DNA from 4 places in the Serratia sp. Nf2 genome. Region 1 is predicted to be linked to each of the others. Evidence: predicted binding sites of a transcription regulator. Region 1 holds the regulator's gene; each other region holds the start of a gene.
The links. Region 1 encodes PurR, which represses purine synthesis genes. Its sites were predicted from a motif close to CANGCAAACGTTTGCNTG; they were not measured.
Positions count from the first base shown of each region.

Region 1 (3,207 bases):
ATCGGCGCACGCCGCGTAGTGACGCCGAAAACCATTCGTTAATGCCCTGCTCTGCGCGGTTGCGGCCTGGGTCGCAACCGCCTGTTCAAGCTCTCGCCCATCGCACCACCCCACGCGCATTTCTCGCTTTTCTTCCTGTTTTTTATGATGAAAATTGTTAAGATTGAAAGACCACAATAAAAAACGGCCCATATGACTCTCGCCCCGGCGGGAAGCGAATGGCGCTGTAAAGGAGGAAGCAATGTCGTTTGAATTACCTGCATTACCGTATGAGAAAAACGCGCTCGAGCCGCACATCTCCGCCGAGACCCTGGAATACCACTACGGCAAACACCACAACACCTACGTGGTTAACCTGAACAACCTGGTGAAAGGCAGCGAATTCGAGGGCAAATCGCTCGAAGAGATCATCAAGACCTCTGACGGCGGCGTCTTCAACAACGCCGCGCAGGTGTGGAACCACACCTTCTACTGGCACTGCCTGTCGCCACAGGGCGGCGGTGAACCGCAGGGCGAACTGGCGGTGGCGATCGTCAAATCCTTCGGCTCCTTCGCTGCGTTCAAAGAGCAGTTCACCGATGCCGCAGTGAAAAACTTCGGTGCCGGCTGGACCTGGCTGGTGAAAAAACCGGACGGCGCGCTGGCGATCGTCAACACCTCCAACGCGGCCACCCCGCTGACCGGTGAAGACAAACCGCTGCTGACCGTTGACGTGTGGGAACACGCGTATTACATCGATTACCGCAATGCGCGTCCAAAATACCTGGAAAACTTCTGGGCGTTGGTCAACTGGACCTTCGCCGCGGAAAACCTAGCGTAAGCGCAGGTTCTGAGGTGATGAGGCGCAGCCAGGCTGCGCCTTTTTTATAACCGGGGGTAAATCAGTTCAACGCGGCAACGAAGCTGAAAGCGATAATGACCGCCAACGCGCAGACGGTGGTGAACAGCGACATCTTCAATTCGGTATCCATGACAACTCCTTTAAAATGGGCTTTCCTAAGGATAAAAGGCGCACAATTAGTACGTCAAATCATTTTCCCACAGTTCGCCGATAAAATCTTGTTATCATTTCCCGGTTTATAATCTCGATTACCTCTTCCACTTTTGTTCAATATGCGACAAAATTCGCAGTTCACAACTGCGTACCGGCATCCATGCCCCTCCTGATTAAGCGCTGAAGACTTCAACACACTAAAAACTCAGTTTTCGCTTCTCTGGAGAAGGATCTACGTAGGCAAACGATTAACATCACACTTACATGCTGTAAACATGTGAGTTCAGGAGTCATTCCTTACATGGCAACGATTAAAGATGTGGCCAAACGCGCGGGCGTTTCCACCACCACCGTTTCGCACGTCATCAATAAGACTCGTTTCGTCGCCGAAGAGACCAAAGCGGCCGTGTGGGCCGCCATCAAAGAACTGCACTACTCGCCGAGCGCCGTGGCGCGCAGCCTGAAAGTCAATCACACCAAGTCGATCGGCCTGCTGGCCACCTCGAGCGAAGCGCCCTACTTTGCCGAAGTGATCGAGGCGGTGGAAAACAGCTGCTACAGCAAGGGCTACACCCTGATCCTGTGCAACTCACACAATAATATGGATAAGCAGCGCGCCTATCTGGCGATGCTGGCGCAAAAACGCGTCGACGGCCTGCTGGTCATGTGCTCCGAGTACCCCGATCAGCTGCTGGGCATGCTGGAAGACTACCGTAATATCCCGATGGTGGTGATGGACTGGGGCGCTGCGCGCGGCGACTTCACCGATACCATCATCGATAACGCGTTCGAAGGCGGCTATCTGGCCGGCCGTTACCTGATCGAGCGCGGCCACCGCGATATCGGCGCCATTCCGGGCCAGCTGTCGCGCAACACCGGCGGCGGCCGTCATCAGGGCTTTATGAAGGCGCTGCAGGAAGCGCATATCGACATCCGCGAAGAGTGGATCGTCCAGGGTGACTTTGAGCCGGAGTCCGGCTACAAGGCGATGCACCAAATCCTGTCGCAAAAACAGCGGCCGACCGCGGTATTCTGCGGCGGCGACATCATGGCGATGGGCGCCATCTGCGCGGCCGACGAGCTGGGGCTGCGGGTGCCACAGGATATTTCTGTGATCGGCTATGACAACGTGCGCAACGCCCGCTACTTCACCCCGGCGCTGACTACCATTCACCAGCCGAAAGAGCGTCTGGGCGAAATGGCCTTCACCATGCTGCTGGATCGCATTATCAGCAAACGCGAAGAGTCGCAGGTGATCGAAGTGCATCCGAAGCTGATCGAACGCCGCTCGGTCGCCGACGGCCCGTTCATCGACTACCGCCGCTAATCCCCCGCGCCGGAAGCCTGCGCGGCTTCCGGTTCCACCTCGCTCAGCCACTCCTGATTCAGCGTTTCCCCATCGCCCAGATACGCCAGCAGCCAGCTCATCGCCGGTGACGGTTTATCCTGCTGCCAGGTCAGGCAGCAAGGGCTGGCAGGAAACGGCTGCTGCAGCTGCAACGCCTTCAACTCACCGCGCTGCACCCGCGGCAGCGCCCGATGCGCCGGCATCATGCCGACGCACAGCCCGGCGCACAAACAGTCGAGCGCCGAAGTCCAGTCCGGCACCACCAGCCGCCGCTGGTTATCCAGCGTCCAGGTGACGCGCTTGGGCAGATTGCGCGAGGTGTCCTCCAGGCAAAGCGAAGGATACGGCCGCAGCTGATCGTCATTCAGCGGCCCCGTCAACTGCGCCAGCGGATGTTGCGGGCTGACCACGCACAGCCAGTTCATATAGCCCATGTCGCGGAAGGCGAAGCCGCCGCCGACCGGCACCGCACGGGTGGCACCGATCGCCATATCCGCCCTGCCGTCCACCAAGGCATCCCACACGCCGTTGAACACCTCGGGTTGCAGCATCAATTCGACGTCGGGGAAATGACGGTAGAAATCCAGCACCAGTTGGCGGCTGCGCTGCGGTTTGACGATGATGTCGACCGCGATATTCAGCTGGCCGCGCCACCCGTTAGCCACCTGCTGACAGTGGCGGCGAGTGTCGAGCATTTTTTTGATAACAACTCGCGCATCCTTGATAAACAACGCGCCGGCCGGCGTCAACTCCACGTCGCGGTGACGCCGCTCAAACAGCGGCACCGCCAGCCATTGCTCCAGCTGCCGTACGGTATAGCTCACCGCCGACGGCACCCGGTGCAGCTCCTGCGCCGCCGCGCTGA
Region 1 covers NZ_PYTW01000003.1:143,339-146,545, forward strand. The annotation lists gene C9411_RS08455 (C40 family peptidase) at 1-42, shown strand, start outside; gene sodB (superoxide dismutase [Fe]) at 242-820, shown strand; gene C9411_RS08465 (YnhF family membrane protein) at 882-971, opposite strand; gene purR (HTH-type transcriptional repressor PurR) at 1,296-2,321, shown strand; gene punR (DNA-binding transcriptional activator PunR) at 2,318-3,207, opposite strand, start outside.

Region 2 (3,207 bases), on a different contig from region 1:
CCTGGCGCGCCGCCAGCGTAGGAGAGATGATGCCCGGCCGCAGCGCGACCAAAAACTTCAGCCGCTGGGTGACCGGGATCAGCGAGGCGGCCACCAGCCAAGAGTCTTCGCACGAGCGGCCGGTGGGGATCAGTACCCCGCCGAATCCCAGCCGATCCGCCGCCTGGGCAATCTGTTGCAAATAACCGTGATCGACGCTGCGCGCCCCCTGTGCGCTGCCAAGATAGTGGCCGTCGCCGTGAGTGGGTAAAAACCAGAAAACGTTCAGGCTCATCGTCAATGCTCTCCCATGATTTATTGCGCGCTTGGGCGCCAGATGCGTTGCGAGATGTCGACCTTCACCGGCACCAGCCGGTTGGCGTAAAACAGGTCGGCGGTTTGCTGCTGCGCGGCGATCGTCTGCGCATCGAGCGGTGTGATGGCGGTCGGCGGGCGGTGATCCAGATAGCTGGCGATCACTGGCTCCGGCAGCCCCATGGCGTTGGCCAACAGGGCCACGCTTTGCGCCCGGTCGCTGCGGGTGAGCGCATCGGCCTGGGTCAGCACCGTCAAGACCTGGCTGATAAAGGCGCCGTTGGCTTCAACATAGGGGCGCGCCGCCAGATAGAAGGAACCGGTCTGGTTCAGATCGGTGCCGTCGCCGAGCACCCGTACGCCGCCCTGCAGCAGCGCGGCGGAATAATAAGGATCCCAGATGGCCCAGGCGTCGACGTTGCCCTGTTGGAAGGCGGCACGCGCATCGGCGGGCGTCAGATAGGCGGGCTGGATATCGGTGAACTGCAGTCCGGCCTTTTGCAGCGATCGCAACAGCAGGTTGTGCGAGCTGGATCCTTTCTGGAAGGCGATCTTATGGCCTTTCAGATCGGCGACGGTTTTGATCGGGCTGTTTTCCGGCACCAGGATCACTTCCGCCTTGGGTTTGGGCGGCTCAACGCCGACATACAGCAGGTCCGCACCGGCAGCCTGCGCGAAGATCGGCGGAATATCGCCGGTGCTGCCCAGATCGATGCTGCCGACGTTCAAGGCCTCCAGCATCTGCGGGCCGGCGGGAAACTCGATCCAGCTGATGCGGGTGGCGGGGAAACGTTCTTCCAGCAGCCGGTGGCTCTTCGCCAGCACCAGGCTGACTGATCCTTTTTGGTAGCCGATGCGGAACTGCGCCGGATCCTGCGCTGCGGCGGCATTGGCCCAGACCAGCGACAGCAAGCCGGTGAGGGTAGCGGCGCTCAGCCAGCGGCGTAAAGCGATGCGTTTTTTCATTCAGGCTCTCCTTTTCCAGGCTTTTCAGGCAGTCTGACGCGCCGCCAGCGGCGAGGCGACGCGCAGCGCGGGCGGTTTGCGGCGGCCCAGCGCCAGATAGAAACTGGCGAGCGCTTCTTCCAACCGGGCGGCGACGGCGTCGGTGAGCGTGGCGCCTTCGCCGGTCAATTGGATCTGGCTGTCGTCGGCGAATACGCCGTGCAGCACTTCCTGCGCTTTCAGCGCCGCCAGCACCGGTTTCAGCGCATAGTCCACCGCCAACATGTGACCGACAGAACCGCCGGTTGCCAGCGGCAGCACCACCTTATGATCCAGCGCGCGTTCCGGCAGCAGATCCAGTAAGGTCTTCAGCGCGCCGGAGAACGACGCTTTATAAACCGGCGTGGAAATCAGCAGGCCGTCGGCCTGCGCTAACTGGTCGGCAAACGCCTTGATCGCCGGGCTGTTGAAGTTGGCGTACAGCAGATCTTCGGCGTCGAAGTCGTGCAGGGTATAAGCCGTCACTTCCACCCCTTGCTGCCGCAGCCAGTTCTGACTCAGCGCGAGCAGCGCCGCGGAACGTGATGGGATGCGTGGGCTGCCGGCCAGTGATATAACGCGCATTGCCACTCCTTATAACTAAAAGTTAGGTTTAATTAGAAAATCAATGAGAAGTGTTTTAAAACTACCAGCAACCGGGCGCGTTTTTTAAATCTCATTTTTTGATTTGGATATGCGCAAAAGCGGATTGGCGCCGATTTGGCGGTGAAGAGGGAAAACGGTTGCGTAAAAACGGCTTTTTTTGCCTTTAATCAATTCCAATTAGGCGGGGGATACCGGATAATACGCCCCCGGTTTGCAACCGGGAAATCAGGAGAGTCCATGTACTACCCCCTCATCAGGAAAGCGTTGTTCCAGCTCGATCCGGAGCGTGCGCACGAAGTGACCTTTCGTCAGCTCAGCCGTATTGCCGGCACCCCATTAGCGTTTCTTGTCCGCCAGTCCGTGCCGACCAAACCGGTCAGTTGCATGGGGCTGTCGTTTAAAAATCCGCTGGGATTGGCCGCCGGTCTGGATAAAAACGGCGAGTGCATCGATGCGTTCGGCGCGATGGGCTTTGGCCATGTGGAAGTCGGCACCGTGACGCCGCGCCCGCAGCCGGGCAACGACAAGCCGCGTTTGTTCCGCGTGGTTGAGGCGGAAGGCCTGATCAACCGCATGGGGTTCAATAACCATGGCGTGGACAATCTGGTTGAAAACGTTAAGAAATCCCATTTCGGCGGCATTCTTGGGATCAATATCGGCAAGAATAAAGACACCCCGGTCGAACAGGGTAAGGACGATTATTTGATCTGCATGGATAAAGTTTATCCGTATGCCGGTTATATCGCGATTAACATCTCTTCACCGAATACGCCGGGGTTACGATCCTTACAGTATGGCGAAGCGCTGGACGATCTTTTGGCTGCGATTAAAAATAAGCAGCAGGAATTACATGCGCGCCATCACAAATATGTGCCGGTAGCGGTAAAGATCGCGCCGGATCTTTCAGAAGAAGAATTGATCCAAATTGCCGATAGCCTGGTGCGGCATAATATCGATGGCGTGATCGCCACCAATACCACATTGGATCGAAAATTGATCCAAGGGTTAAATTACTGCGAACAAGCGGGCGGGTTAAGTGGGCGTCCGTTGCAATCACGCAGCACGGAAGTGATCCGCCGTCTCTCTACCGAACTGCAAGGGCGCCTGCCGATTATCGGCGTAGGCGGCATCGATTCGCTGACGGCGGCGCGTGAAAAAATGGAGGCCGGCGCGAGCCTGCTGCAAATTTATTCCGGATTTATCTATCACGGCCCGCGTTTGATTAAAGATATCGTTACCCATATCTAATATTTTTCCTCTCATTTTATTCCGGGGGTTTATTTCTGCCCCCGGCTCGTCTATATTTTGTTCGTTAGCATAAAT
Region 2 covers NZ_PYTW01000009.1:188,883-192,089, forward strand. The annotation lists gene ssuD (FMNH2-dependent alkanesulfonate monooxygenase) at 1-274, opposite strand, end outside; gene C9411_RS19575 (sulfonate ABC transporter substrate-binding protein) at 295-1,260, opposite strand; gene ssuE (NADPH-dependent FMN reductase) at 1,285-1,863, opposite strand; gene pyrD (quinone-dependent dihydroorotate dehydrogenase) at 2,122-3,132, shown strand.
Region 2: pyrD (quinone-dependent dihydroorotate dehydrogenase) is a predicted target of PurR. The motif match lies at 2,011-2,028, and genes of this name have one in related genera.

Region 3 (3,207 bases), on a different contig from region 1:
CCTTCCACGTCATCGGCACCCGGCTCGCGGTACCACACATGGCGGCTCAGATTCGGCATGCGCCCGGCAATATCCGCCACCTCATCGGCAAAGGCGTGCACGCTGCCGTTTTCCGCCGCGTGCAGCCAGTGGACCTGCGCCTGATGCTGGTTGTCGTGCAGGGTGTTGAGCATGCCGAGCATCGGGGTTTGGCCGACGCCGGCGGAGATCAGCGCCACCGGCGTGGTCGGCGCCACGTCGAGGAAGAAGTCGCCGTGCGGCGGGGCGATGTAGATCACGTCGCCTTCCTGCGCCTGCTGGTGCAGGTAGTTGGACACTTTCCCCTGATCTTCACGCTTCACCGCGATGCGGTAGAACTCGCCGTTCGGCGAGGTGGTCAGCGAGTACTGGCGAATTTCCTGATGTTCCAGGCTGTCGTGCTTGATGTAGACCGCCAGGTATTGCCCCGGTTTGAAGTCCGCTACCCGGCCGCCGTCCACCGGCGCCAGCACGAAGCTGCAGATCACGTCGCTCTGCGGCTGTTTCTTCAGGATGCGGAACGCGCGCAGATCGCGCCAGCCGCCGTTGTCGGTTTCGCTCTGCTGATAAATTTGCTCTTCACGCTGGATAAATACGTTGGCCAGCACGCCGTAGGCCTTGCCCCAGGCGTCCAGGACTTCCTGACCCGGGCTGAACATTTCGTCCAGCGTCGCCAGCAGGTGACCGCCGACGATGTTGTACTGCTCCGGCTGGATATTGAAGCTGGTATGCTTCTGCGCGATGCGCTCCACCGCCGGCAGCAGCGCCGCCAGGTTCTCGATGTTGGCGGCATAGGCGCAGATGGCGTCGAACAGCGCCTGACGCTGATCGCCGTTGCGCTGGTTGCTCATGTTGAAAATGTCTTTCAATTCCGGGTTGTGCGCGAACATGCGATCGTAAAAGTGGGCGGTCAGCTTCGGCCCGGTCGCAGCCAGCAGGGGAATGGTGGATTTCACGGTGGCGATGGTTTGGCTATCCAGCATGGAAGCGCTCCTTGGGTTGGGATCTTGACGATAATTTTAATGATGTATTTTAAATGCATCTTATTGGGTTCCGCGTCGCTTGTAAATACCCTTGTTTTCGTTGCGGTGTTCTTCGGGCGTCGATCGCGCTCACAGAACATGAAAAAAGCGCATTGTTCGCATGAGGAAATGTCCGTTGATAAACGGCGGTGTTTCGCGGATCAAAGCCTTGCGCCACCTTATGCCAATCGTTTGCGTAAAAACCTCTGTCAAGACCTATCTTCGGTGGGGCGAAACGGTTTACACTGTGGCCCAGAACCCAAACGGGTAGTTATTTGGTGATTTTTTAGTTAGCTGATTTAAGTCAGGAGATGCCGGATGTTAAAGCGTGAAATGAACATTGCCGATTACGATGCGGAACTGTGGCGTGCCATGGAGCAGGAAGTGGTGCGTCAGGAAGAGCACATCGAGCTGATCGCGTCTGAGAACTACACCAGCCCGCGCGTGATGCAGGCTCAGGGTTCCCAGCTGACCAACAAATACGCTGAAGGCTATCCGGGCAAGCGTTACTACGGCGGCTGCGAATACGTGGATATCGTTGAGCAGCTGGCTATCGATCGCGCCAAAGAATTGTTCGGCGCCGATTACGCCAACGTGCAGCCGCACTCCGGCTCCCAGGCTAACTTCGCCGTGTACACCGCGCTGCTGCAGCCGGGCGACACCATTCTGGGCATGAACCTGGCGCACGGCGGCCACCTGACCCACGGTTCCCCGGTCAACCTGTCCGGCAAACTGTATAACGTGGTGCCTTACGGCATCGACGACAAAGGTCAAATCGACTATGACGATCTGGCCAAGCAGGCGCAAACCCACAAGCCGAAAATGATCATCGGCGGCTTCTCCGCTTACTCCGGCGTGGTTGATTGGGTCAAAATGCGCGAAATCGCCGACAGCATCGGCGCTTACCTGTTCGTCGACATGGCGCACGTAGCGGGCCTGATCGCCGCCGGCGTGTACCCGAACCCGGTACCGCACGCGCACATCGTCACCACCACCACCCACAAAACCCTGGCGGGTCCGCGCGGCGGTCTGATCCTGGCGAAGGGCGGCGACGAAGAGCTGTACAAGAAGCTGAACTCCGCCGTGTTCCCTGGCGGCCAGGGCGGCCCGCTGATGCACGTGATCGCCGGCAAGGCGGTGGCGCTGAAAGAAGCGATGGAGCCTGAGTTCAAGGTTTATCAGCAGCAAGTGGCGGTCAACGCCAAGGCGATGGTGGACGTGTTCCTGCAGCGCGGCTACAAAGTGGTCTCCGGCGGCACCCATAACCACCTGTTCCTGCTGGATCTGGTCGACAAAAACCTGACCGGTAAAGAAGCGGACGCCGCCCTGGGCCGCGCCAACATCACCGTCAACAAAAACAGCGTGCCGAACGATCCTAAGAGCCCGTTCGTCACCTCTGGCGTGCGTATCGGCACCCCGGCCGTCACCCGTCGTGGCTTTAAAGAAGCCGACGTGCGCGAACTGGCCGGTTGGATCTGCGATGTGCTGGACAACATCAACGATGAAGCCACCATTGAACGCACCAAGAAGAAAGTGCTGGATATCTGCGCCCGCCTGCCGGTTTACGCATAATCCCGCTTTCGCCCGACAAAACCCGCTGCGGCGGGTTTTTTTGTGGCCGCTCGCGGCAAACTGTGAGCTGTCTGGCACTCTAACGCATTGAAGTGGAATGAAGATTGCGGGGCGGTGTGAGCTCTGTCAAAGTATTGCCCTCACTCCGGAGGGATCATGGTTCTGCAATCCACGCGTTGGCTCGCGCTCAGTTATTTCACCTACTTCTTTTCCTACGGTATCTTCTTACCGTTCTGGGGCGTGTGGCTGAAAGGCGAGGGCATCGCGCCCGAAACCATCGGCATATTGCTCGGCGCCGGCTTGGTGGCCCGCTTCCTCGGCAGCTTACTGATTGCTCCCCGCGTTAAAGATCCCTCTCATTTAGTCTCCGCCCTGCGCCTGCTGGCGCTGCTGACCCTGGCCTTTGCGGTCGGTTTCTGTTTCGGCAACGGTTGGGGCTGGCTGATGCTGGTGATAGCGGGTTTCAACCTGTTCTTCTCGCCGCTGGTGCCGCTGACCGACGCGCTGGCCGCCACCTGGCAAAAGCAGATCCGCATGGACTACGGCCGGGTGCGGCTGTGGGGCTCGCTGGCGTTCGTCATCGGCTCGGCGCTGA
Region 3 covers NZ_PYTW01000010.1:55,845-59,051, forward strand. The annotation lists gene hmpA (NO-inducible flavohemoprotein) at 1-1,001, opposite strand, end outside; gene glyA (serine hydroxymethyltransferase) at 1,359-2,612, shown strand; gene C9411_RS20390 (3-phenylpropionate MFS transporter) at 2,769-3,207, shown strand, end outside.
Region 3: glyA (serine hydroxymethyltransferase) is a predicted target of PurR. The motif match lies at 1,222-1,239, and genes of this name have one in related genera.

Region 4 (3,207 bases), on a different contig from region 1:
CGCGCCGGTTTCTACGACAACACCATCTTCCACCGTGTGATCAACGGCTTCATGATCCAGGGCGGCGGTTTCGAGCCGGGCATGAACCAGAAAGCGACCAATGCGACTATCAAGAACGAAGCCAACAACGGTCTGAAAAACACCATCGGCACCCTGGCAATGGCGCGTACCAACGATCCGCACTCCGCCACCGCACAGTTCTTCATCAACGTGGCTGACAACGACTTCCTCAACTTCCGCGGCGAAAACGTGCAGGGCTGGGGCTACTGCGTGTTCGCTGAAGTGGTTGAAGGCATGGACGTGGTCAACAAGATCAAAGGCGTGAAAACCGGCCGTAGCGGCATGCACCAGGACGTACCGGTAGAAGACGTGGTGATCAACAGCGTGACCGTCAGCGAGTAATCGCGGCTGCATGAGTACGCTGTTCATCGCAGATCTGCACTTGTGCGCACAGGAACCGGCAATCACTGCCGGTTTTCTGCGTTTTTTACGGCGCGAAGCGGTGCACGCCGACGCGCTGTACATCCTTGGCGACCTGTTTGAAGCCTGGATCGGCGACGACGATCCCGAGCCGCTGCACGCGGAGATCGCCGCGGCGCTGAAAGCGCTGCAACAGGCCGGCGTGCCCTGCTACTTCATCCACGGCAACCGCGATTTTCTGCTCGGCAAGCGCTTCGCTCGCGCCAGCGGCATGCAGCTGCTGCCGGAAGAAAAAGTGCTGGAGCTGTACGGCCGCAGGATCCTGATCCTGCACGGCGACACCCTGTGCACCGACGATCAAGCCTATCAGCAATTCCGCCGTAAAGTGCACAACCCGCTGATTCAAAAACTGTTCCTCGCGCTGCCGCTGCGCTGGCGACTGAAGATCGCCGCCAACATGCGCGCCCGCAGCCAGCAATCCAACCAGGGCAAGTCGGACGCCATCATGGACGTCAACCCGCAGGCAGTCGAACAGACGATGCTGCACCACGACGTGCACTGGATGATCCACGGCCATACCCATCGCCCAGCGGTGCACCGGCTGGCGTTGAGCAACGGCGAAGCCCATCGCGCGGTGCTGGGCGCCTGGCACGTCGAAGGATCGATGATCAAAGTCAGCGCCGATGCCGTCGAGCTGATCCAATTCCCATTCTGAGCCCCGGGCTGGCGCGCGAGTGAAAATTCGCGCTTTCGGCGCTGAAAACCGGCGACGCAACCGTTTTCCTCGTCGTGCGCTCATGGTATGCTCTACGCCCTCATTCGGCCCTCAGCCGACGCCAGAAAAATCACAGGAGCCTTACACCCATGGGAGCCAACGCCGCTTCAGCCGCCACTACCGGGGCGAAAATCGCAATTGTAATGGGATCGAAAAGTGACTGGGCCACCATGCAGTTCGCCGCCGAAGTCCTGACCCAGCTCGATGTCCCCTTCCATGTCGAAGTCGTTTCCGCTCACCGCACGCCGGACAAGCTGTTCAGCTTCGCCGAGCAGGCTACCGCCAACGGTTTTGACGTGATCATCGCCGGCGCCGGCGGTGCGGCGCACCTGCCGGGCATGCTGGCGGCTAAAACCCTGGTGCCGGTGCTGGGCGTGCCGGTGCAAAGCGCCGCGCTGAGCGGCGTAGACAGCCTGTACTCCATCGTCCAGATGCCGCGCGGCATTCCGGTGGGCACGCTGGCGATCGGCAAAGCCGGCGCCGCCAACGCCGGGCTGCTGGCGATGCAGATCCTGGCGCTGCACGACGCCGCGCTGGCGCAGCGTTTGGCGGACTGGCGTCGGGCGCAGACCGAAGACGTCTTGAACCACCCCGATCCGCGGGAGGACGCATGAAGCCGGTTTGCGTACTGGGCAACGGCCAACTGGGGCGCATGCTGCGCCAGGCCGGCGAACCGCTGGGCATCGCCGTTTACCCTGTCGGCATCGATGCCGAACCCGAGGCGGTGCCGTATCAGAACAGCGTCATTACCGCCGAGATCGAACGCTGGCCGGAAACCGCGCTGACGCGCGAGTTGGCGACCCACAGCGCCTTCGTCAACCGCGACATCTTTCCGCGTCTGGCGGATCGCCTGACGCAAAAACAGCTGCTCGACCAGCTCGGCCTGGCGACCGCGCCGTGGCAGCTGCTGGCGAGCGCCGCCGAATGGCCGCAGGTATTCGCTTCGCTGGGCGAGTTGGCGATCGTCAAACGCCGAGTCGGCGGCTATGACGGCCGCGGCCAATGGCGTTTGCGTCCGGGCCAGGAAGCCGAACTGCCGGCCGACGCCTATGGCGAGTGCATCGTCGAGCAAGGCATCAATTTCTCCGGCGAAGTATCGCTGGTGGGCGCACGCGGCCACGACGGCCGTTCGGTATTCTACCCGCTGACCCACAACCTGCATGAAGACGGCATCCTGCGCACCAGCGTGGCGCTGCCGCAGCCCAACGCGGCGCTGCAGCAACAGGCCGAGCAGATGCTGGCGGCGATCCTGAACGAGCTGAACTACGTCGGCGTAATGGCGATGGAGTGCTTTATCGTCGGCGATCGGCTTCTGATCAACGAACTGGCGCCGCGCGTGCACAACAGCGGCCACTGGACGCAAAACGGCGCGTCCATCAGCCAGTTCGAACTGCATCTGCGCGCCATCCTCGGCCTGCCGTTGCCGCAGCCGGTGGTGAGCACACCGTCGGTGATGGTCAACCTGATCGGCACCGCCGTCAACGAACAGTGGCTGTCGCTGCCGCTGGTGCATCTGCACTGGTATGAGAAAGAGGTGCGCCCGGGCCGCAAGGTCGGCCATCTCAATCTGAACGACCCGAGCGCCGCCGATCTGCGCCAGGCACTGCAGGCGCTGGCGCCGCTGCTGCCGGGCGAATACCAAAGCGGGCTGGCCTGGGCACAGCAGAAGCTGGCTTAACGGTTTACACCGCCGAAAAGAAGAAGGTTCAGCCCAGGCTGAACCTTTTTTATTGCCGCAAAGATCAACGTGAGCCGATGTTACGCAACGGTTTGCCGGCCATCAGATTGCGTTCAATGTGTTCCAGCGAAATATTTTTGGTTTCCGGGATTAGCGCCAGCGTGATGAAAACAAACAGCACGTTAAGCCCCGCGTAGACCCAAAAGGTGTGAGCGCTACCCAACGAATTCAGCATGGTCAGGAATGTCGCCCCCACGATCATATTGGCGATCCAGTTAGTGGCGGTGGAACAGGTGATGCCGAAATCGCGGCCTTTCAATGGCTGGATCTCTGA
Region 4 covers NZ_PYTW01000005.1:206,207-209,413, reverse strand. The annotation lists gene ppiB (peptidylprolyl isomerase B) at 1-402, shown strand, start outside; gene C9411_RS13250 (UDP-2,3-diacylglucosamine diphosphatase) at 413-1,135, shown strand; gene purE (5-(carboxyamino)imidazole ribonucleotide mutase) at 1,285-1,809, shown strand; gene purK (5-(carboxyamino)imidazole ribonucleotide synthase) at 1,806-2,873, shown strand; gene C9411_RS13235 (sugar porter family MFS transporter) at 2,938-3,207, opposite strand, start outside.
Region 4: purE (5-(carboxyamino)imidazole ribonucleotide mutase) is a predicted target of PurR. The motif match lies at 1,189-1,206, and genes of this name have one in related genera.